2 regions of the Pseudarthrobacter kochi genome follow, and region 1 is predicted to be linked to the other one. Evidence: predicted binding sites of a transcription regulator. Region 1 holds the regulator's gene; the other holds the start of a gene.
What was found. The regulator HrcA, encoded in region 1, represses chaperone genes, less so after heat shock. The targets are predictions, from matches to a motif close to TTNGCACTCGNNNNNNNCGAGTGCNAA.
Positions count from the first base shown of each region.

Region 2: a site for HrcA is predicted at 2,233-2,259, ahead of ACZY0Y_RS01150 (FmdB family zinc ribbon protein). Genes of this name have one in related genera too.

Region 1 is NZ_JBVAYV010000012.1:18,353-25,851, forward strand. It holds gene ACZY0Y_RS08260 (PhoH family protein) at 1-376, opposite strand, end outside; gene ACZY0Y_RS08265 (GerMN domain-containing protein) at 971-1,903, shown strand; gene ACZY0Y_RS08270 (16S rRNA (uracil(1498)-N(3))-methyltransferase) at 2,026-2,820, opposite strand; gene dnaJ (molecular chaperone DnaJ) at 2,823-3,950, opposite strand; gene hrcA (heat-inducible transcriptional repressor HrcA) at 4,016-5,029, opposite strand; gene ACZY0Y_RS08285 (DUF3097 family protein) at 5,260-6,108, shown strand; gene ACZY0Y_RS08290 (DUF4870 domain-containing protein) at 6,253-6,672, shown strand; gene hemW (radical SAM family heme chaperone HemW) at 6,736-7,499, opposite strand, start outside.
Region 2 is NZ_JBVAYV010000001.1:223,541-231,039, reverse strand. It holds gene ACZY0Y_RS01165 (GNAT family N-acetyltransferase) at 1-543, opposite strand, end outside; gene galU (UTP--glucose-1-phosphate uridylyltransferase GalU) at 549-1,466, opposite strand; gene ACZY0Y_RS01155 (5-formyltetrahydrofolate cyclo-ligase) at 1,565-2,200, shown strand; gene ACZY0Y_RS01150 (FmdB family zinc ribbon protein) at 2,348-2,599, shown strand; gene ACZY0Y_RS01145 (RcpC/CpaB family pilus assembly protein) at 2,919-3,518, shown strand; gene ACZY0Y_RS01140 (AAA family ATPase) at 3,598-7,499, opposite strand, start outside.

The sequences.
Region 1 (7,499 bases):
GGGTGAGCACGTCGACCGGGTTCTGCAGGGACTGGGTCCGGAGCATCGACACGAGCTGCTGCAGGACAGCGGGAGTGATGACGGTGCCCCGGGCGACGAGGCCCCGGACCTCGTTGAGCAGGCGCATGATCCGCGGTACGTCGGCGGCAGGCCCGCTGATGGCGAGCTCATTGCCGCGGACGTGGAAGTCGACGGCCGGGAACTGGGTCTCGATGAAGCGCAGGGCCTCGTCATGACTGCCGAGGGACTGGACCATCTGATCGGAACTGTCGAACAGGACTACCTCCGTCCGCAGCCCTGGTAGGGAGTGGGGGAATTCACCTGCGGAGCGCTCTCCGGCGCTGATCCGGGCCTTGCCGTTCGCTGCTTCAGTCATGGTGTTGGCCCGCGGGCCTCTGGTCCCCTCCAGTTCGGAAATGGTCTGTGCCGTGATCCGGCCCGACGGCGGTGCTCGCCGTCCGCGGCCGGGGCAACGGGTACGTCCATCTTACGCCAGCACGGCGGACCCGGCGCCCGTTCGGATCCGGCGTTGCGCCCGCGCCGGGGCGGTCGGACGACGCCGGATCAACGGCACCCAGCAGGACGCCTGGTGGCCTTCCGGTGCGCGATTTCCTGCCGGACGAGCGGGATGACGTGGCGTCCGAAGTCCATGGCAGCTGACTGGCTTGGGTCCGGCGCACCCGAGGAGTAGGCAAAGAGGGCTCTGTCCCAGCCGAAGTCCTCGTGTACCGTGCCGGCCGGCGGTTGGCCTGTCCTGCCTAAGCGGGGATCGGAACGTTAGGTATCAACTTTGTATCAGCCGGATATCGTTCCCGTTGCAGTTCCTGGCCGCTGGCTGAATCCACGGTTTCGCGCCGGGCCCGTGTGCGATGCTGGAAATCGGCCTCCGCCACGTCTTTTCAGCCGGTGAGCGGACAGCAGGACAATCAGTAACCGAGCAGCGAAGGCGGCGGCCATCAGGCAACGCGGGATGGGGCAGACAGCAGCAGGCAGGCGGACACGCCGGGCCGTGCTGCTGGTGGTGCTGCCTGCTGCGCTGGCCCTGTCCGGCTGCGTGGCCACCCCCCAGCCCGGCATCACGGACTCCAGCCCGCCGGCCCAGGCCCTGTCTGCCCAGGCATCCGCGCCGACCACCAGCGCACCGCTGGAAACGTCCCAGGCGTCCAACAAGGCGCCGGTGTACTGGATCGGCCGGAGCAATGACAGCACGTTCCTTTACCGCGAGTTCCGTGATGTCCCGGAACAGGACAACCCCGTCACGCGGGCGGTCCGGGTCATGATGTCCCAGAAGCCCCTCGATCCTGATTTCTTCACTCCCTGGCAGAACCCGAAGAAGCTGGCAAGCTCCATCTCCGGCAAAAACGTCATCACCGTGGACATGTCGGCGGACGCTTTCAACAGCAATGTGGATCCGGCCATGGCCGAGCGGGCGGTGCAGCAGCTCGTTTACACCGCGACGGCGGCCGCTGCCAGCGCGGGGCTGATCGACGCCGGCCAGCAGATCCAGGTGGTGGTGCTGGTGGACGGGCATACCGACTATGTCGCTTTCAACCATGTCCGGCTTGGTTCCCCGACGTCACGCAGCGCAGGGATGGTCGCCCCGGTGTGGATCATCGATCCCCAGGAAGGGACCTCCGTGGCGGACGGTGCGGTCAAGATCTCCGGCCGCAGCACCGCTGCGGGCGGCAAGCTCCGGTGGGAGATTCTGCGCATCGACGGCAGCGTCGAGACGAAGTACCTGAACGGGACGGTCACGGTCTCTGCCGAGGCAGGCCAATCGGGAGCCTTCAGCCTGTCGGTCAACCTTGGCCCCGGCAGCTATGAGGTCCGGGTCTCCCAGCTTGAGGATGGCAATCCGGCCGAGGACCTGAACGTTGATACCCGCGGGTTCACAGTCACATAGGGCAGCTCCTGCTAAATAGGGCAACCCTGCCGGATTTGGCATCGGCTGCTCCGTAACGGCCGTTCTGAACCCTCAGAAGGGCCGTTATGGAGCAGCCGATCGCGTCTTGGGCTGAACCCGGGCTACCAGCGGCCCAGGATGTCGCTGGCGAGGACCGTCGCGGCGGGACCGGCCGTGGACGAGCGCAGCACATGGTGCCCCAGCAAGGCTGTCACCGCGCCGGCGTCGCAGAGCCTGGTGACTTCCCGCGGGCTGATGCCACCCTCGGGTCCGACGATCAGCAGCACCTCGCGGCCCCCACCCGGGCCGTCGCTGCCCGAGCCGGCGCCACCGGCCCTGGTGTGGTGCCAGGCCTCCAGCACCTGACGCAGCGGACGGACGGCGTCCTCATGCAGGATGATGGCGAGGTCCGCGGCGGCCACTGCCGCCTGCAGGCCGGCGCCGTCGACGGCGGGGCGGACTTCCGGGATCCACGCACGGCGTGCCTGTTTGGCCGCCGCCGTGACGACCGACTGCCACTTGGCGTGGGCCTTGGCCGCGCGTTCGGCCTTCCAGCGGACAATCGAGCGTTCGGCCTGCCAGGGCACAACGGCGTCGATCCCCAGTTCGGTCGCTGTCTCCGCGGCGAGCTCGTCCCGGTCGCCTTTCGCGAGGGCCTGGACCAGGACCAGCCGGACCTCCGGCAGGGGCTCCTCGGACAGCCCGGAGCATTCCACCGTCAGCTCGCCGGGCGCGACGGCGGACACGGCGCCGGTCAGCCGCTTCCCGGCGCCGTCGGCGATGTCGACGGCCTCCCCCACACCAAGACGCTTCACCGTGACCGCATGGCGGGCCTCGGGTCCGTCAAGGACGAAGACGGACCCGGGGGCCAGCCCGTCCAGGGTGCCGGGGGCAGTGAAAAAGACCGGGTTACTCACCGCTACAGGTTACCGAGCCGGTCCCGGAGCTTCGCGAAGACCCCGCCGCTCGCGGCGAGTTTTCCTTCGGTGAACTGTTCGCCGCGCAGCTTCGCGAGCTGGCGGAGCAGATCCTCCTGGGCGGCGTCGAGCTTGGCAGGGGTGTCGACCTGGAGATGGACCTTGAGGTCGCCACGGCCGTAGCCGCGCAGGTGGGTGACGCCGAGTCCGCGGAGGGTGATGACCTCGCCGGACTGGGTGCCGGCCTTCACGTCGATCTCCTGCTGGCCGTCGAAGGTGTCGAGCGTGAGCTCGGTGCCGAGTGCGGCGGCCGTCATGGGGATGTTGAGGCTTGCGTGCAGGTCGTCGCCGTCGCGGACGTACGTGGCGTCGGTGTTGACCCGGATCTCCACGTAGAGGTCGCCGGCGGGTCCGCCGGCGGGGCCTGCCTCACCCTGCCCGGAGAGCTGGATGCGGGTGCCGGTGGCGACGCCGGCGGGGACCTTGACCGTCAGGGTGCGCCGGCTGCGGATGCGGCCCTGGCCCGCGCATTCGTTGCAGGGATCCTTGATGACGGTGCCGAAGCCCTCGCAGGACCCGCAGGGTGCCGTGGTCATGACCTGGCCGAGGATGGAACGCACGGCGCGCTGGACCTGGCCGGAGCCGCCGCAGATGTCGCAGCGTTCCGGGTGGCTGCCCTCGCGGCAGCATGAGCCTTCACAGGTGGGGCACGTGACGGCGGTGTCGACTTCGAGTTTCTTGTTGACGCCGAAGACGGCGTCGCGGAGGTCGATCCGGACGCTGATGAGGGCATCCTGCCCGCGGCGGACCCGGGACGCCGGTCCGGCCTGCCCGCCGGCGCCGAAGAAGGTCTCGAAGATGTCCTGGAACGCGAAGCCCTGGCCGGAGTAGCTGCCGCCGCCGAAGCCATTGTCGGTGCCGTTCTCGTTGCCGGTGGTGTCGTAGATCCGGCGCTTCTGCGGATCGGACAGCACCTCGTAGGCGTGCGTGACGGCCTTGAACCGGTCGGAGGCGTCATCCCCGGGGTTCACGTCCGGGTGGAGGTTGCGCGCCAGCTTGCGGTAAGCCTTCTTGATCTCTTCTCCCGTGGCTTCGCGGGAGACTCCAAGAACGTCGTAATGGCTGCTCAAAGTGTGTATCTCTTCCTTTTTGTACTGCCGGTGGGGCACTGCCTGTTGCGGGTGGACGCGGCCCGTCAGGGGCCGAGAATCCTTGAAAGGTAGCGTGCGACCGCCCGGACGGCGGCCATGGTGGTCGGATAGTCCATCCGGGTGGGACCCAGCACCCCGACTTTCGCCGTCGCGTCCGGTCCGTAGCCGGTGGCCACCACAGAGGCCTCGGCGAGCCCGTCGTAGGGATTTTCCCGGCCGATGCTGACCGTGACGCCCCGTGGGTCTGCGGCCATGTCGCTCAGCAGGCGGAGCATGACCACCTGTTCCTCGAGGGCTTCCAGGACCGGGCCGATGGTCAGCGGGAAGTCGACGTTGGAGCGGGCCAGGTTGGCGGTTCCGGCCATGACCATCCGCTCCTCGCGGCTGCTGGCGGCCAGGGCCTCGAGGCCTCGGGCCAACGCCTGGGCGGCGTTGCGCCGCGCCGGCGGGCAGCTGCCGATCAGGGACTGCAGGGACTGCGGCAGCAGGTTCAGCGGCGTCCCCGTGAGGCTGCCGAGGAAGCGGGTGCGCAGTTCGGACAGGGCCTCGTCCTGAAGGTCCTGCCCCACGTCGATCACGCGTTGTTCCACCTTGCCGGTGTCCGCGATCAGCACGGCGAGCACCTTGCGGGGGGCGAGCAGGACGAATTCGATGTGCCGCACCTTGGCCCGGCTGAGGTGCGGGTACTGCACGACGGCGACCTGGTTGGTCAGCTGGGAAAGCAGCCGCACCGTCCGGTCCAGGACGTCGTCGAGGTCGTCGGAGCCTTCCAGCAGGGCCTGGATGGCGCGGCGTTCCGCCGGCGAAAGTGGCTTGACCGCCGAAATCTGGTCCACGAACAGCCGGTAGCCTTTGTCGGTGGGGATGCGTCCGGCGCTGGTGTGTGGAGCCGTGATGAGGCCCTCATCTTCCAGGGCCGCCATGTCATTGCGGATCGTGGCGCTGGACACGCCGAGGTGGTGCCGCTCCACGAGCGCTTTGGAGCCGACGGGTTCCCGCGAATGGACGTAGTCCTCCACGATGGCGCGCAGCACTTCGAGTTTGCGCGGTTCGCTCACGCTCCACCTCCTATCGACTGTCCCGCATCCGGTGCCGCCGCCCGCCGGCCGCGCCGGATACGCAGTGGCCGGACACGCAGCGGTTAGCACTCGACATGCCTAAGTGCTAACCAGTCTAATATGAGTCGCCGCGTTGTTAGCATTGAGTTCGCTCCGGGCGTTCCTCCCGGGGCGCGTGTTTTGGGGCACAGCCCGCAGCAGCAAACCGAGCGCAAAGCAGTGTGTATCCGATGTCGTACCAGAACTGGGGCCCCCAGGACCTGTCCGCCCCCGCCAAGGCCCAGCTGCCTGAAGTGCCCGTGGAGCGCGGAATGGTCCTCGAAGATGTGCAGTCCGGTTGGGTGGGTGCCGTCACCCGCGTGGAGAAGTCCGGCGGGATGCATGTGGTGGCCCTTGAAGACCGCCGCGGCAAGTCCCGGTCCTTCCGCCTCGGTTTCGGCTTCCTGCTGGAGGGCCGGCCGATCCGGCTCATGCCGCCGGCGCCCCGGTCCGCCGCAGCCGCCGCTGGCACCAGAACAGCGTCCGGCTCCGTCCGGGTGGAGGGCCAGCGCGCCCAGGTCGCCAAAGCGAGCCGGATCTGGGTGGAAGGAAAGCACGACGCCGAACTCGTCGAGAAGGTCTGGGGTGACGACCTCCGGGTGGAGGGCATCGTCGTCGAGCCTCTGCACGGCATTGACGACCTCGCCGGCGCGGTGGCGGCTTTCCGGCCCGGCCCCGGGCGCCGGCTGGGCGTGCTGGTGGACCACCTGGTGCCCGACTCCAAGGAATCCAGGATCGCCGCGGCTGTGATGGCCACCCCCGGCGCGGCCGGGAACGTCCTGATCGTCGGCCACCCCTACGTGGACGTCTGGCAGGCGATCCGGCCCGCCGTCCTGGGAATCGAGAAGTGGCCGGTGATCCCCCGCGGGGTGGACTGGAAGACCGGGATCCTGACGGCCTTCGGCTGGCCGCACAGCACCAAGGAGGACATCGGCCTGGGCTGGCAAAAGCTTCTCGGCGCGGTCCGCAACTATGCCGATCTGGAGCCCTCCCTGCTGGGCCGGGTGGAAGAGGTCATCGACTTCCTCACCGTTCCCTGACCGGGGCTGCCGGGCGTCCCTGCCAGCGGGCCGATCCGTGATTCCGTGCCCGAGCAAGTATTCTTGGTACGGCGGCTGCGCTCCCGGCGCAGCCCTGGCACCTGCAGGCACCAACGCACCACCCGCAATCCGAAGGACGACACCGTGGCAGATGACGCACGCGAACACAACGGCAACCAGGCCGGCCATGGCCAGCCCCCGTACCATGGCGTTCCCGCAAATGCGCTGCCGCTCACGGCGAACGAGGACCGGCAGTGGGCCACGCTGGCCCACTTCGGCGGCATCCTGGGCTGTGTTCCCTCGCTGCTGATTTACCTGATCTTCAAGGACCGCGGGCCGTTCACGGCGCAGGAGTCCAAGGAAGCCCTCAACTTCACGCTGCCCCCCACGATTGCTGCTGTGCTGTGCAACCTGCTGGTCTTCGTGCCGGTGGTGGGCAACATTTTCGCCGTCCTGGCCACGGTCATCTGGATTGCCGTGACGTGCTTCTCGGTCGCGGCCGGCATCCACGTCAACCGCGGCCAGCCGCACCGCTACGAGTTCAACCTCCGCTGGATCAAGTAGCGCGGCAGCTCCTGCCCTGAGCTGCCCTGCCGGGGCCGGGTCACGGCAGGCCGGCAGGCGGGGTCAGTCCGGCAGGATCCTGCGGACCACGGCGTCCGCGAGCAGCCGGCCCTTGAGCGTCAGGACGAGGGTGCCGCGGAAGGCCGCCACGGAGTCAACGAGGCCGTCCGCGATGAGTCCGGCGACGGCGTGCCGTCCGGTGTCCCCCAGTCCGCCCAGGCTGGCTATTTCCAGCCCCGAGTTCAGCCGGGTTTCGAGCATGACGCGCTCCACGTTGCGGGTCTCGGAGTCAAGGGTCTCCCGGCCGGCCGCCGGCGAGAGCCGGGAACCCAGGCGGTTGGCGTAGGCGGTGGGGTGCTTGACGTTCCACCAGCGCACGCCGCCCACGTGGGAGTGCGCGCCGGGGCCGATCCCCCACCAGTCGTCGCCCCGCCAGTAGGCGAGGTTGTGGCGGCAGGCCTGCTCCGGGCTGCGGGACCAGTTGCTGACCTCGTACCAGGACAGCCCCGCGGCGGAGATGAGTTCATCGGCGAGTTCATATTTGGCCGCGTGGTCGTCGTCGTCGATTCCCGGCACCTCGCCGCGGCGGATCTGCGCGGCAAGCTTGGTGCCCTCCTCGACGATCAGCGCGTAGGCGCTGATGTGGTCCGGCTCGTACGACAGGGCAGTCTCCAGCGAGTAGCGCCAGTCCGCCAGCGACTCCCCCGGCGTTCCATAGATCAGGTCAAGGCTGACGTCGAGGCCGGCCGCCCGGGCCCACCCGACGGCCTGGGGCACCCGGCTGGGGGTGTGGGTGCGGTCCAGCACCTTAAGGACATGCGGCACCG
Region 2 (7,499 bases), on a different contig from region 1:
GTCCGCCCATTCGCCGTTAATGTGCAGAAACCGCGGCCGGTAGCCCTCGTCGCGGAAGCCCAGCTTCTCGACTACCCGCAAGCTGGGTGCGTTTTCGGGACGGATGTTGATTTCCATCCGGTGCATCCCGAGAACCTCGAAGCAATAGTCCGTCACCAACGCCACAGCGGTAGGGGCGATGCCCTGGCCGGCCCGGTCCTTGTCCACCCAGTAACCCAGCGTCGCCATCATGGCAGAGCCCCACACTATCGAGGACACCGTGAGTTGTCCGACGATCACCGGCTCCCGGAAGCCCGGGGTCCATGCGGTGATGAGAAACGGCAGGGCGGTTCCCTGGGCGGCCTGGGCCTTGAGGGACCGCACCATCTGGCGGTAGTCGGGAAGGCCGCCCCCGGGAACGGGGTTTGACGCTTCCCAGGGGGCCAGCCACTCGCTGTTGCGGGAGCGGACCTCGGTCCACTCCTTGCGGTCCCGGTAACGGATCGGGCGCAACACAAGGTCGCCGCTTTCAAGCGTCACCGGCCACTGGAAGCTGCCGCCCACCGGAGCTACTTGATCAGGCTGGGAGCCAGGCTCGCGGCGAAGCCCGGCAGCCATTCCCGCAGGCCGGGACCGAGGTCGTCACTGTCGCAGGCGAGCTGGACACAGGCCTTAAGGTAGCTGAGCTTATCGCCGGTATCGTAGCGGCGGCCGCGGAAGACCACGCCGTAGACGCCGTAGCCTTCGCCGTCACCGGAGGCGAGTTCCTGCAGCGCGTCGGTGAGCTGGATTTCGCCGCCGCGTCCCGGCTCGGTGTGTTCCAGCACTTCGAAGACCGCCGGGTGGAGGACGTAGCGGCCGATGATCGCGAGATTCGACGGGGCATCTTTGACGTCAGGCTTCTCGACCAGGTGGTTGATCCGGACATACTCTTCGCCCGCTATCGCGTCGATGTCGGCGCAACCGTAGGCGCTGATTTCGGAAGGCTCAACCTCGATCAGGGCAACCACCGATCCACCGGTCTTCGCCTGGACCTCGATCATGGTGCTGAGAAGTTCGTCGCGGGCGTCGATCAGGTCATCGCCCAGCAGGACGGCAAACGGCTCATAGCCCACGTGCTGCTTGGCACGGAGGACGGCGTGGCCGAGGCCCATCGGATCGCCCTGGCGCACGTAATGGATGTCGCCCAGGTTGCTGGCGGCCTGGATGGACGCAAGCTTGGCGGTGTCGCCCTTGGCCTCAAGCGTGGCTTCCAGGGTGGGGACGCGATCGAAGTGGTCCTCCAGGGCGCGCTTGTTGCGGCCGGTGATCATCAGGATGTCGGTCAGCCCGACATTGACGGCTTCTTCCACCACGTACTGAATGGCCGGCTTGTCGACGACGGGCAGCATTTCCTTGGGCATGGCCTTGGTGGCCGGCAGGAACCTGGTGCCGAGGCCGGCTGCGGGGATGACGGCCTTGCGGACGGGAGCGTTGGGTGTAGTCACTCGACTAATCTAACGGAGGGACCAAACATTGCGTAATCATTCGAGCCGGCGGGAGCCGCTGCCTCCCGGGGCCGGATCGCGCGGAGGAACGAGGCATCATGGCATCGAAGGAAGACATCCGGGCAAGCCACCGGACCCTGCGCGCGGCCCTGACGCCGGCCGGGCTGGAGGCCGCCGGGGCGGGCATCGCCCGGCACGGTCTAGCCTGGGCAACACGTCTGACCGGTGGCAGTTCCGGCACCTTCGCCGCCTACCTTGGCGTGGGTTCCGAACCGCCGACCCTTCCCCTGCTGACAGCGCTCCATGCGGCAGGGCATCAGCTTCTGCTTCCCGTCTGCGAGCCCGGACTGACGCTGAGCTGGGTGTACTGGACACCGGCTTCCAGGTCCGTGCGGAGCCGTTACGCGCCGATCCAGGAGCCCGCCGGGGAACGCCACGACACCACCGTTATGCGGCACGCCGGCGGCATCTTCCTGCCGGCCACCGCCGTCGACTTCGCCGGCAACCGGATCGGCCAGGGCGGCGGCTACTACGACACGTTCCTGGCGGCGTTGAGCGCCTTCCTCCCGTCCCCGACGCCGGCGTCCGACGACGCATTGATGCCGCCGCTGCCGACAGCCGCCGTCGTGTATGACGGCGAGGTGCTGCCCGCGGGCAGCATCCCGGCAGAGTCCTTCGACCGGAAAGTGGCGGCCGCCCTGACCCCGGCGGGCCTGGTGCAGCTGCAGGGTTAGGCTTCCGGGAGCGCACGGCGGGGGTGATAGAATTAGCACTCAGGCCCTGCGACTGCTAAGGGACGGACTTTGCCGATAGACTTGTCGGCCTGGATCCCGACCCCGGCGGCACGGGACCTGCTCGTTTGTCCCAGAGGAGGATTTCCAGTGCCCACGTATGCATACGCCTGCAAGGACTGCAGCCACGCCTTCGAGATCGTGCAGTCGTTCACCGACAGCTCCCTCACGTCCTGCCCGGAGTGCCAGGGAACCCTGCGCAAAAAGTTCAACAGCGTCGGCGTCGTCTTCAAGGGTTCCGGCTTCTACCGGACCGACTCCCGCGATGCCAAGGGCAGCACTGTTTCCCCCGCTCCGGCTCCGGCGCCAACGCCGGCGCCTGCCGCCGCTTCCGCAAGCTAGCAGCGGTCCGCAGGGTCTGCGGCTCCACAGCTGTTCGCTGCCTGTCCGGCAGTGTTGTCAGGCCGCTTTTTCCACATAGCCCACACTGAACCGGCCCGGCTGGCATTCCGATGCGTAGGGTCAGGTTATGGCCACGCATCCACGCCCTGTCCCGCCCGCAGGGATCCTTCCCGCCGAGTCCTTTGGACTCTTGCGGCGTGACGCGTGGCGCCCCTCGTGGGTTCTCCGGGGCAGCCGCTCCCCAGGGGGCCGGAGACCCGCCCGGCAACCTCCCCGCCGGCGGCTGGCCCGTTGGCTGAGCCGCAACCGGCGGCTGGCCGTGGCACTGCTGCTGTGCATCGCCGCAGGTCTCACCGTGCAACAACTGACTCCGGCCCCGGTCTACAGTGTCTCCGCCGTTGCGGCTGCCAGGGACCTCCCGGCCGGGGAGACACTCAGCGCGGACGACCTGGTAGTCCTGGGCGTTCCCAGTGCGCTGGTTCCGGTAAGCAGCTACGGCAGCGCCGAATCCCTGCTCGGCAAGCAGCTTGCTGTCGCCCTCCGCAAGGGCCAACTGCTCTCCGATTCCCAACTCCTGGGGCCCGGCCTGCTGGCGGGGAGCCCTCCGGGATCCGCCGCAGTGCCGCTCCGGATGGCGGATCCGGCCTCGATCCAGCTGCTCTCCCCCGGACAGCTCGTCAATGTGGTCATGACAACGGGCAACAGCTTTGACCAGCCCGCGGCTTCCCAGGTCCTGGCCGCCGCCGTTCCAGTGCTGTGGACCTCCGGCCACGGCAGCGGGGCCGGCCCATGGCTGGCTACCGGGGAAACCGAGGGCCTCCTGGTGGTGGCAGCCGATGCCGATCAGGCGCGTCGTCTCGCCGGTGCATCAACGCAGGGAAAGCTGTTCTTTGTCCTTGTCGCGGCCGTTCCCGGCTAGCCGCTCCGCCCGGCCCGAGCTTCGCCCGAAGCCGGCTCCGGAACTGTGTCGGCCGGGTGCGGTGCCAGGCCCGGAGGACCTAGCCCCAGTGCGGAGGCTTCTGTTCCTGGAGCCAGGAGTCGTGGTCGTAGCCGCCCGGTTCGTCGCCCCAGCGCCGCGGGTCGTCTTCCGCAGCCTTGTTCGGCAGCACGCCGGCCGGGACGTTGGCCGGCGGTGACTGCTGAGGTGCGTCCTCCCGGCTGCCGTTCCGCGCTACGTTGCCGTTGTCCTGGGTCTTGCCGTCCGCATTCATGCCGCCGGCCTCCTTACTGCCCTGATCTGTTCTCAACTGTTGCGCATTGTCCGGCCATTCGGAAGGGGCACGCCCCTGGGAGGCCTGCGCTTCGTTGACGGCAAGGTTCTCGACGTCGTCGTCGAAGAATCCCGGCGACGCCTGTTTCCGGTGCGACACGGCCGGCTTTTCCAGGCCCAGGTATCCGCCGATACGGTCGGCGCAGGCCGAAGGATCAGTGAAGACCTCTATGGTCCATAGTGGCATGTACCGCCAGCCAAGGCGCTCCAGGAGCTGAGGGCGGAGCCTGCTGCGTTCGCGGACGGTCAGCCGGCGGTACTGTTCGGTGCCGTCGGATTCAATTGCCACGGGCCGGGGAATCTCGGCGTCGTCCTGACCGAGCGTGCTCAAGGGGTCGGCCGCGGCCACCATGTTCAGGGCGCCGTCGTACTGGTGCCAGACCCGGGCACCCCTGGCGCGCAGCCGGTCGCCGAGGTCCGCCACGAGCGGGTCCGCTCCCAGGGCCTGTTCGCTGGCAGCGGCCCGCGACGCCGGGCTGCCAAGATCGGAGTTGCCCGCGATTTCACGGTCCAGCAGCTCGTAGAAGTCGACCGCGCCGTGACTGAGCCGGGTCACGTCGAGGTCCTCGGGACGGAAGCAGCTGAGCACGTGCAGCGAGCGGCGTGCCCGTGTCATGGCGAGCGCGAACCTGGCGCGGCCACCTTCGGCCGACAGCGGGCCGAGGCTGTGGAGCGCACGCCCGTGCGGGGTGCGTCCGTAGCCCGGGGAGAAGATCACGTGATCGCGGACCAGGCCCTGGGCGCGTTCCAGGTCCACCACGCGGAAGGATTCGTCCCCGGCGGTGAAGAAACTGGCCAGCAGCGGGTAGTTGGGCAGCTGCAGCCGGATGGACTCGCCGATCCGGGCTGCGTGCCGGAGGCTGCCGGTGACGACGGCCAGCGACGTGCGCGGCCGCAGCCGGGCGTGTTCGAAGACAAGCTCCACCGCCCGGTTAACCTCGGCGACGACGGACTCGACACCGTCGTGGTCCGCGCTGGGCAGACCCGTGCCGTCCGGAAGGTATTCCACTGTCAGGGCGCGGTCCAGCCCGGTGGCGGACTGGCCCTCCGGCAGCCGGCGCAGTCCGCCGTCGTAGAAGCCCTTGCTCAGTTGCCGGACGAGGTCTTCGTCAACGGCGCGGTAGATGGTGCGCAGGTTCCAGGCCGGCAACACGGCGGCCAATGCCTTGTAGGCACTCTCGACTCCCTGATGGGAGCTCTCGCCGGCGGCAAGCCGCTCCACACCCACGGTGAAGGTCCGCGGGCTGGCGATCCGGTCGTCGCCAAAGGCAATGACCTGTTTGGCGCGGGCGATGGCCGGCAGGACAGCCTGCAGCGACGTCGCCTCGGCATCGAGGATAACAACGGCGTCGAACCTCTGCTCCACCGGCAAAACCGCCGTCAGGAGATAGGGGCTGACCGACCATACCGGCACCAGCATGGGCAGCAGTTCCGGGGCCTGGCCCGTCAGCGCCGACAGGGTTACCCGGCCGTCCTTGAGCAGGCTGCGCAGCAGTTCCGCCTGGCGCGGGTGCTCCGCGATGGCCACCCGCCAGCGTTCGGCCAGTTGCCAGCGCAGCCGGGCCGCGCCACTGGCGATGTGGGCGTTGTCCGCGAGACGGTATTCCGCTTCGAGCTGGCGCAGGGCGTCGCCGTCGGACATGGCAAGGTAATCGTCCCCGCTGATCATGGCTTCCAGCGCCGACTGCCACCAGGCGAGCTCGAGCTCCGCAGCCACCGATCCGGCGGGAACCTCGCGCTCGGCAAGGTCGGCGAGCAGTTCGCCAAGGCCGTGCTCGCGCATATTCTCGACGAGGAGGGTCCGCTCGGGCAGGGTCTCGAGTGTTCCGGTGTCGGCAACCAGCCGGTCCAGTCGCTCCATGAGCTCCTCGTAGGGCGTGCCGTGCAACTCGCCGCCCGCCGCGGTGTGCCTGACGGCCTGGCCCAGCTCGGCCAGCTCCGCGTCCAGCTCGCGGTACAGGGCGATGATCTCCCCCAGGCCGGACGGGACCGCCGGATGCCGCTGCGTCGTGGCGTAGTCGGCCCATGCGGCCCGCTGCTCCTGGACGAGGACGAGGGAGCTGTGCAGGTCGGCGATGTGGACGCCCGGGCGGACATATTCCTTAGCCACCCGGCGGAGGCGTGACCGCTGCATGGACGGCATCTCGATGTTCCGCTCGCGCCGCCAGGAGGAGGCTGCGGTGGCGGAGATGAGGTCGTGGACCGGACGGTCGAAGATGTCCGGGGTGAATTTGTCGAGGCTTTCGCGGACCGCGACCAGCAGATCAACCTGGTCGCCCCACTCGGCAAACGAACGGCCCAGGCGGATCTCTGCGTGTTCGGCGACGCCGTTCATCAGGTCGCGCAGTTCCGGCAGCTTCCGGGCCACGGATCGGGCCACCTGCTGGGCTTCCTGGGTTTCCTTGCGGGTCAGGAGGCGGGCGCCGTGCCAGGGGCTTGTTGTCGAGGCCCGGCTGAAGCTTCCCAGTTCGGCCGCCCGGTGGAGGCGGCCGGCAAGCTCCTCGCGGTCCCGGATATTATCCAGCACGCTGCGCTTGAGCCGGACGGTGGTGGCGGGTGCCGGCTGGATGGAGGTCAGCTCGGCCAGCGACTGCATGGCCTCGTACGGCGAGCAGCCCCAGCGCTGGCGGACGTTGTGCAGTGAGGCGACATGGTCCCGAAGGGCGTGGCGGTGCTCGATCAGGGTGGTGTGGAGGTTGCTGAGCTGGGGCTCGAGGGATTTCTCGTTGCGCACGATGGCCCGGACCAGCTGACCCTTGAGCTGCAGCGGAGTGGCGTTCCCGGCGAGCTGGAACAGGGTGGAGTCCAGCCCCAGGGTGTCCAGCTGGGCGGAGATTTCGCCCAGGCTGGCACGCCGGTCCCCCACCACCAGGACAGTCTTGCCCTGATCGACCAGGGCACCGATGGTGTTGATGGCCGTCTGGGTCTGGCCGGTGCCCGGCGGGCTGCTGACCACCAGCGAGTCCCCGGCACGGACGGCGTCGACGACGTACTGCTGGTCGGTGTCGGCGTCGAGCAGCAGCAGCTCATCGGCGGGATCCCGCTCGTCGGTGCTCGGGAACCGACCGGCCTTGAGCTCGGGAACCTCCACCGCCCCGCCGGCGGCCGCGCGGCCCAGCGCCACGACGAGGGGGTGGTTGTCGTTGATCCACGGGTCGTCGAGGCTTCCGGACAGGTCGGCGAAGGTGGATACCAGCAGGTTGTGTTCGACCTCGGCGCCGTGGATGGGCTGGATGAGCGTGCCGAGGCGATCAAGGACGGGCTGCGGATCAAACCGGGCGGTGCTGTATGCCATTCGGGTTACGGCGTTGACGTCGAACACGATCCCGTGGATGGTCTTCAGGTGCCGGATCAGGGCAGGGTTGATCTTGGCCTGTTCCGTCAGCTGCAGTTCGTAGTCGTCCTCCCCCGGGCGGACCGTGAGGGAGATGGCGGTCAGCATGACCGGGGCCGAGACGCGCTGGGGTATGCCTCCGACGGCGGACGTCCAGACGACCGTGCCCGCAGAGAAGTATCCCGCGTCGATGCCGCGGTCGTTTGCGAGTTCGAAGATCTTGGACCGCAGATTGCGGGAAGCCCGCGCGGCGACGACGTACTGCTGGTGGTCACGGATCAGGGTGGAGAGGCGGG